Regions from separate parts of the Planococcus sp. SE5232 genome, predicted to be linked through region 2. Evidence: riboswitches for the same ligand, from Rfam matches in the RefSeq annotation. Region 2 holds a riboswitch; the other holds the start of a gene.
The links. A riboswitch is a leader RNA that binds a small molecule or an ion and turns the genes downstream of it on or off. The one in region 2 is predicted to bind FMN.
Positions count from the first base shown of each region.

Region 1: linked by a shared signal. The riboswitch ahead of ACRC6Q_RS02670 (hypothetical protein) and the one ahead of ACRC6Q_RS07395 (ECF transporter S component) in region 2 are both predicted to bind FMN.

Region 1 covers NZ_JBOGCP010000001.1:558,681-562,894, forward strand. Annotated here, with positions in the region: gene ACRC6Q_RS02655 (metallophosphoesterase) at 1-307, shown strand, start outside; gene ACRC6Q_RS02660 (GNAT family N-acetyltransferase) at 429-917, shown strand; gene ACRC6Q_RS02665 (CHY zinc finger protein) at 950-1,273, opposite strand; FMN riboswitch at 1,440-1,610, shown strand; gene ACRC6Q_RS02670 (hypothetical protein) at 1,673-1,960, shown strand; gene ribE (riboflavin synthase) at 1,961-2,590, shown strand; partial or broken gene ribB (3,4-dihydroxy-2-butanone-4-phosphate synthase) at 2,608-3,210, shown strand; gene ribH (6,7-dimethyl-8-ribityllumazine synthase) at 3,252-3,716, shown strand; gene ACRC6Q_RS02690 (histidine phosphatase family protein) at 3,905-4,214, shown strand, end outside.
Region 2 covers NZ_JBOGCP010000001.1:1,575,238-1,579,451, forward strand. Annotated here, with positions in the region: gene ACRC6Q_RS07380 (ATP-binding protein) at 1-406, shown strand, start outside; gene sigX (RNA polymerase sigma factor SigX) at 453-986, shown strand; gene ACRC6Q_RS07390 (hypothetical protein) at 976-2,178, shown strand; FMN riboswitch at 2,252-2,384, shown strand; gene ACRC6Q_RS07395 (ECF transporter S component) at 2,530-3,126, shown strand; gene ACRC6Q_RS07400 (ferredoxin) at 3,311-3,562, opposite strand; gene ACRC6Q_RS07405 (helix-turn-helix domain-containing protein) at 3,669-4,214, shown strand, end outside.

The DNA of each region.
Region 1 (4,214 bases), 1.0 Mb from region 2:
CGATCAGGCACAGTTGACGGACGATTTTACATTGTTGCTGGCACATCGACCGGAATATTTTTCTATTTATGCGGGAAGAGGCGTAGATGTCGTCTTCTCTGGCCATGCTCATGGCGGACAAATCCGTATTCCTGGAATTGGTGGGTTGATTGCTCCGGGGCAAGGGTGGTTTCCTAAAGTGACGGAAGGAATCTTCGAAAAAGGTCAATCGAAAATGGTTGTCAGCCGCGGGCTTGGCAACAGTACTTTTCCTGTCCGTATTTTCAATTTGCCGGAAATTGTTGTTGTAACGCTGGAAAAAGGATAAGCGAATGATGGGTCGTGAATTATAGGCTGACTGATGTCTGTCCAACCACCGGCAGCTGATCAGGCTTGCCGGTTTCAAGCCGATCGCTGATTAGTGAATGCAAACAGGGAGGCTGCTAAGTGTGATCAAGAAAAAAGAAGTTTCATTGCACCGTTATTCCTCAAAAGTGTCAATTGACTATGATCTGCCATCAGATCAGCTGGAGTTTACACGATTGCCGAAAGAAATTGTGGAAAAAGATGCCAAAGATCCATTAAAGCATTTCATCATCATCAAAGCACGTGGAGAAGATGCCGGGTTTTTTGAATTGGATGAATCGGAAGACCGCAAGAAATACTCAGACAATCCGAAAGCTTTGTTGTTGAGGGGATTTTCTGTGAATCCGAAATTTCAGGGCAGAGGCATCGCGACCGGTTCAATCTATGCACTACCTGAATTCATGGAAACGGAATTCCCGGATTTTGATGAAGTGGTGCTGGGGGTCAATGCCCGCAATATACCAGCTCAGCGCCTGTATCAAAAGGCAGGATTTACAGACACAGGCAGACGGATTATGCGCTCTAAAGGCGAACAATATGTTATGTCCCTGTATACAAAAAAAGCCAAGTGACAGCAGAAATGCTGCCGCTTGGCTTTTTGCATTTATTCAAAATAAAGGTGCTTATGCAGACTGCAGCCTGGATTGAACGGTGAAGAACAGCTTGGGCAAGTAGATGCACAGGCTAGATATTCATCAACAGACAGGTCGTATCCGCAGGTTCCGCATAAAACCGCCTTTTCATGGAAACGATCCCTTGGCCAAACCTGATGCTTTCCGCAGCCGGCAGCTGCATGGCATTCAAAGCAGGGGAAATATTCCTGGCAGCAAAAGAACTTGATGGCGATGCGGTCGATGGGGGAATGGTAATGGGCGCAACGTGTTTCGGCGTCCACTTGAATGCCTTTCACTCTATGATGGTGGGCCATTTCAAATCTTCCTTTCTGAAAAGGGGATAGGATGTATGAGTGGAATCCGGGAAATCTTCACAGATTGTTTCAAGTACTTGTTTGCAAAGCTCATTGAAAATAATCACTTTGATTTATAGGGTTCAGTTTCTTTCTATGCTACTATGAAAGGGACGAAACTACGAATCTAATTCTTCGGGGCAAGGTGAAATTCCTTACCGGCGGTGAGCAGGAAACTGCAAGTCCGTGACCCGATTGAGCGAATGCGGACATAGGCCACTATGTTTTGAGCGCTCAAGCGGTGGAGCTGGTGAAATTCCAGCACCGACAGTTACAGTCTGGATGGGAGAAGAATTCAGAGATCGGCTTCGTTATGTGCCTCTTCTTTTCAATTAGTTGAAATTGAAAGGAGGAATTTGTATGACCAAAAACTCTTTTCAGGGACCAGTCCCTGAAATCACGATGCGATCATTTTTAATCCCGCTCCTTTCCTTCAAGGAAAATGGGCTTCTTCAAGGTAAGAAAAACTGCCGGAAAACCGGCAATCTTGAAAAAGAAGCAGGGCACATGTACATCTATTTATGGATACAAAACCTTCTGAGCAACCCTTTCCTCACCACCCATAAGCCCCATGGTGGAAAGCACCCAAAAACTCGTACGGCCCCAATTGAATACAGTCTGGCAAACAGAACGGAGGAGTGTGCCTAAATGTTTACAGGTATTGTCGAAGAAGTCGGCCATGTCGCTTCAGTCCGCACTAAACCCCAGGCTATGGAATTAACGATTTCCTGTGCGCTGATCTTAGAGGACATTAAACGCGGAGACAGCATCTCCATTAATGGAGTTTGTTTAACTGTCTCTACATTCAGTTCCAGCACATTCACAGTCGATGTCATCCCGGAAACGGTCAAGTCTTCGACGATGATCGGATTGAAAGCAGGCGGACGCGTGAATTTAGAACGTGCTATGCCAGCTAACGGGCGTTTCGGCGGCCATTTTGTCAGTGGCCATATTGATGGCGTCGGTACGATCCGTTCAGTGAAAAAAGAAGCGAATGCTGTGACGAAGACAATTGAGCTCAATCCACAGTTGATGAAGTACATGATGCTGAAAGGTTCTATTGCAGTAGATGGAACTTCATTGACGATTTTTGCGCTTGGCCATAATACGGTGACCATTTCTTTGATTCCCACAACACAGGAAGATTCACTGTTAGGCGAAAAAGGCATCGGCGACAAGGTCAACATCGAATGTGATCTGTTGGCGAAATACACCGAACGTATCCAGACAGCAGAACCAAAGATCAACAGAGGCTGGCTGGCGGAAAACGGATTTTAAAAGGAGGCGCTGAAGAGATGTTCTACACCGTAGAAGAAGCCGTCGAAGATTTGAAAAATGGCAAAGCCATCATCGTCATCGATGATGAAGATAGAGAAAACGAAGGCGATTTCATCGCATTGGCAGAGTTTGCTTCACCGGAAATCGTCAACTTGATGGCGACTGAAGGAAGAGGGCTGATTTGTGTGCCAATTGCCCAATCCATCGCTCAAAGTTTGCAGATCGGCCTAATGACCGACCATAACACAGATGAATTCGGTACTGCTTTTACCATTAGTATCGATCACAAAGATACAACGACGGGGATTAGTGCTTTTGAACGCTCCCACACGATCACCAGTTTAGTGAAAGCGGATGCGAAAGCAACAGACTTTAAACGTCCTGGGCATATTTTTCCATTGATTGCGAAAGATGGCGGTGTGCTTGACCGCACTGGACATACCGAAGCAGCTGTCGATTTGGCGAAGCTTGCGGGATCACCCCCTGCAGGCGTCATATGCGAAATCATGAATCCGGACGGCACAATGGCGCGTGTGGACGATTTGCTGAAAGTGGCGGAACGGCTCGGCCTTGGTATTCTCACGATTAAAGATCTGGTATCCTACCAGCAAAAAAATCAAAACACGACAGCCTACTAATCTACCAGAGGAGATGGAACTGAATGACTGTACATTTTGAAGGATATTTAAACGGTGAAGGACTGCGGATCGGTATAGTTGTCGGACGTTTTAATGAATTTATCACGAGTAAACTGCTGGGCGGCGCGGAAGATGCTTTGAAGCGCCATGGTGTTGGAGAAGATGATGTCTCCATTGCCTGGGTGCCAGGAGCTTTTGAAATTCCGCTTGTAGCAAAAAAAATGGCGATGAGTGGAAACTATGATGCAGTCATCACTTTAGGGACAGTCATCAGAGGCGCAACTCCTCATTTTGATTTCGTCTGCAGTGAAGTCGCGAAGGGCGTATCAAGAGCCAGTGACCAAGCCAATATTCCAGTCATCTTTGGAGTTTTGACGACGGACTCCATTGAACAGGCAATTGAGCGTGCAGGCACAAAAGCCGGCAACAAAGGCTGGGAATCAGCAGCGGGTGCCATAGAAATGGCAAATCTGATGAAAAAATTATAATACAGCACTCCTGAGCTTTTGCTCAGGAGTTTTTTTGAGGTTAAAAGGCCGAATTTGGGGAATGGAAAGTATAACAGCAATAGGACTGATGAATCACAATGAAGCTGACTACAGAGAAAATAGTGAAATTACTGAAGGATACTTCTGAAGTGTATCTGAATGGGGAAAATTGATTTAGGGGGAGAGTTATGGACAAGATCATCTATTTGATCAGGCATTGCCAGGCGACCGGACAATCTCCGGATGCAGAATTGACTGAAGCGGGAAGAAAACAGGCGCAGGATTTGGCAGAGTTCTTGCGGGAACGGCAGGTGGCCCATTTTATTTCCAGTCCGTTTACACGTGCCATCCAATCCATCGAACCGGCAGCAGACCAGCTGGATTTGCCGATTGAAATCGATGACCGTTTGGCAGAACGCGTGCTAAGCACTGAAGATTTGCCTGACTGGATGGAAAAGTTGGAGGCGTCTTTTGGGGATGCAGATTTGAAATTGGCTG
Region 2 (4,214 bases):
TAAGGAGAACGGAGTCCAGCTATTGTTCGAAACGACAATCGACGATTGGTCAGCCATTGAAATCGATCAAGATCGAATTGAACAGGTTATGACCAATCTGATAGATAATGCGATCCGCCATACACCCGAAGGAGGGCAAGTGGTGGTTCGTGTCGAACAACAACAGGAGTATGCGAAAATATCCATTAATGATAATGGAGTAGGAATTTCAGAAAAAGATCTGGAGTTCGTCTTTGAACGTTTTTATAAAGCGAATAAGGCCAGAACACTCGGCAAAGGCGGAACTGGACTTGGGCTGGCAATTGCCAGTAATATCATCCAGGCGCATGAAGGCAAAATCTATGCAGAGAGTAAAATGGGACAGGGAACTTCATTTGTCTTTTTACTTCCTTTGAAGAATATGTAACTTTCTATAGACAGAGACGACTAATCCTAAGAACGGGGGGAGCATATTGAATGACTCCGTTTTCCATCGGCTGTATGAACAATATCACCAGGACGTTTTTCAATTCTTGATTTATCTGGTGAAAAACAGGCATCTTTCAGAAGATTTGATGCACGAAGTGTACATCCGTGTTTTTCGGGCATATGACCGTTTTGAAGGGAAAAGCTCTGAGAAAACATGGCTTTTTTCGATTGCCAAAAACGTAGCGATTGATCATTTCCGAAAAACAGCAGTACGTAAAAAACACTCGATGGAGTTTTTTGATTGGGAAACACAGCAATTGGTTTCGTCTGACCGAATTCCTGAAGAAGTATCCTTATTGAACGAAGATAAAATCCTTCTGTACAAGGCATTGGATACCTGTACGGGAGACCAGAAAATGGTTATCATCATGCGGTTCTTCCAAGATTTGTCGATAGCAGAGACTGCTGATGTTCTGGGGTGGACTGAAGGGAAAGTAAAGACCACACAGCACCGCGCAATCAAATCCTTGCGCGAAAAATTAATAGCCAGGGAAGGGGGAGAAGAAAATGCCGAATAGCAAATGGACCGATGAGACTATCGAAGATTTGTTAAAGGATTTCCCCACTATAAAAGATGACCGGACAAAAGAAGAAGTTTATAATCGGCTGCTCCAAAAAGAGAAGGTCCAAAAAAGGCCGAAAAGATGGCTTCCATTATTGGTAGCGGCATTGGCGTTTATCACCATTGGCATAATGGTGGCTTCCATCATCAGCCAAAACGGAATAGATACCGCTCAAAATCCAGAAAGTTCAAGTGGCGAATCAGAGGAGTCTACGGCTGTAACTGAGGAAAATGGACAAGAAGGGGCTGCTGATATGGCTGCTGATGAAGAATCCGGAACAGAAGAACCGGGTCCATTTTCAACTTCACAGGTTGAAGTTCCGTTACGGACAGCAGCTTATGAAGAGTCGATCGGTGAACAGGTACTCATGACACTTGGAATGACAGAAAATGCGTTCGTAATACCGGTCTCTTTCTTGATTCCAAGTGACCAGGTTGATGCAGCATTTGAAGGTATCGCCCCCTCCTCCCTTGATTTGTATAAGGAATACGCCGATGATATTGATGAAACACAACTAGGATTCGACGAATATCATCCTTATGTCGGAACGTTGGAAAAAACAGCTTCTGGCATCCGTCATATGTTGCCTCAGGACCATCAATATGACTTGGCATCTGCCAGTATCGGTGTCTATTTCAATACACTTTCAGAGACATTTACAGACGTACCTGAAATAGAAACGGTCAATGAGGATGGATCACCCGCGGAGTTTTCTGAAATCGGACAAGTGGAGCCACTCGTTCCAGACCAAAACAATATTGCCTATTATTCATTTTCAGCTGTAAATGGCCAGATTTACCTGGTGCCTGGCTATGATATGCCGTTTGAAGAAGTGAGTGAAGCACTGAAAGCACTTGCAGACAGCCCGAACGATTTCTATCAGCCAACCGTTCCGGCAGACCTGGAGTTTCAGGTGGCAGAGACGGCAGACTTGGTAGAGATTGAGTTTGAAGGTGCAGTCGACCTGATTTCGATGGACCAGTTGGAAGCTGTCCGGATGATCGAAAGCCTAGTTATGACGGCTGATGCTTTTGATAAAGAAGTGAAAGTGAACGGCTTGAAACCGGAAATCTGGAATGGATTTGACTTTAGCCAACCATTGCCGATTCCAGTGGCACCAAACCTGCTGGACTGGCCGGTGCAGTAAAAAGAGGCGTTGTAAACAAATCTGTTTACAACGCCTCTTTTTTATACTAAGATTAGGCCATAACAAAATATCGATTCATCTTCGGGGCAGGGTGCAATTCCCTACCGGCGGTAATTGAACTCTGTTCATAAGCCCGCGAGCCGTAAAACGCAGGATTTGGTGAGACTCCAAAGCCGACAGTATAGTCTGGATGGGAGAAGGTGAAGGTGCGGACGTTTGTCGTTTACATGTAGACGGAACGCTTATTAAGTGTGCCTTTTCTCCCTTAAGTGCTTGTTGCTTAAGGGTTTTTATATGTAAATGCTGGGTCCAAGCCTTTCTTCTGGTGAATCACGACAAGGAGAGAGGAATATGAAGAACAAGAAGTTACAAACGATGATCGTCATTGGAATGTTGAGCAGTATTTCCTTTATTTTGATGCTTTTCAACTTTCCGCTACCCGCTTTACCTGCTTTTTTGAAAGTGGATTTCAGTGATGTGCCTGCGTTGATTGCAGCCGTTACAATGGGCCCGGTAGCAGGGATATTAGTCGCATTCTTTAAAAACGCATTGGATTGGTTATTTGCAGGAAGTCCAACAGGCGTTCCGGTTGGGCACATGGCGAATTTTGTGACAAGTCTGCTGTTCATTTTGCCGGTTTATTTTATTTATCACAAAGTAGCAACCAAAAAAGGCATGGCTTTCGGATTGGCAGTTGGTACATTATCCATGGCGATCGGTATGAGTATTTTAAATTACCTGGTCTTTCTGCCGATGTACACGTATTTCCTCAACATGCCAGCTGAAACAGGCAGTGTGTTGTTCGGAACCATCGTTTTGGGGATTTTACCGTTTAACTTAATCAAAGGCCTGCTCTTGACTGCCGTCGTCCTGCTGATGTTCAGCAGCATGCACACGTGGATCGAAAAGCAGCGTTCCTATTATTTATCTATAGATAGAAAAGCGTAAGCGCCCGTGTAGCTCTGCCGGGCATAAAGCAACCCAGCAGGATGGCGCTCTTTGCCATTCAGCTGGGTTGACTCATGACCCAAAGAGCTGGGCGCTGAAGCTGGACAAACAAAAATACTTTACTTTAAAATCAAAAAAGAAGGCGTTCGGGAGGTTAACCTCCCGAACGCCTTTTCTAGTTGAATCAGTCTTCGTATTTTAAAGGGTCGCCTTCGAAAGATGAATCTGCAACTTTGATGGAATCTGTTGGACATCCTTCAAATGCATCTTCCATGTCTTCCTCGAGTTCGTCTGGAACTTGTTCTGTTCCCATGTTATTATCTAAAATAACAAAAGCGATTCCTTCGTCATCGTAATCATAAATATCAGGTGCAGCAGCACCACAAGCACCACAAGCGATACAAGTATCCTTGTCGACAATGGTATACTTAGCCATATTGTTTTCCTCTCCTTTATCTCCGAACAAGTTCAGTTATGCTATCGTATTTATTCTAAAGGTGTTTGAGGAGTTTTTCAACCCAAAACCGCTAGGGGGCGCAAGCTTGTTATTTACCGAACTCATTTTGGCCATTATGAAGGCCGTTAATCGGCAGCGGACCATCTCTTCTCCTTATCATTTGATAAAAGGAAAGAAGTCTGGGCAAACGATACAGGATATCGGCTATTTCGGTCTTTATCCTTATTTCGGTGTGCTGCCAAAACTAGATAAGAAAGCCTATGACGGAGCGGTTCAGAGCTTGTTTTTACAAGGTTATTTATTGGCCAATGATCAAGTGGTCGATCTGTCCGAAAAAGCGTTGGACTTGGATATTGAAGCTTCGCCATTGAACGGTTGGAAATACAGGGGCAATGAAAATCTTTTCTTTAGCCGCTTGTCACTAATTGTTCAAACTTTCTCCCATTTCAGCCAACAGGCAAATGTCTTTGATCCAATTGTCAGCAACGAAGAAATACAAAACTGGGTAAAAATCTATCTAAACCGGATCCGCTTTCGTGATTTGACAGTGGCTCAACGCTTTAAAGAAGAACTTGTAATTACATTAACCGATACGGCTGTATCTGAAACACATAAAATGATCGTCATGGAA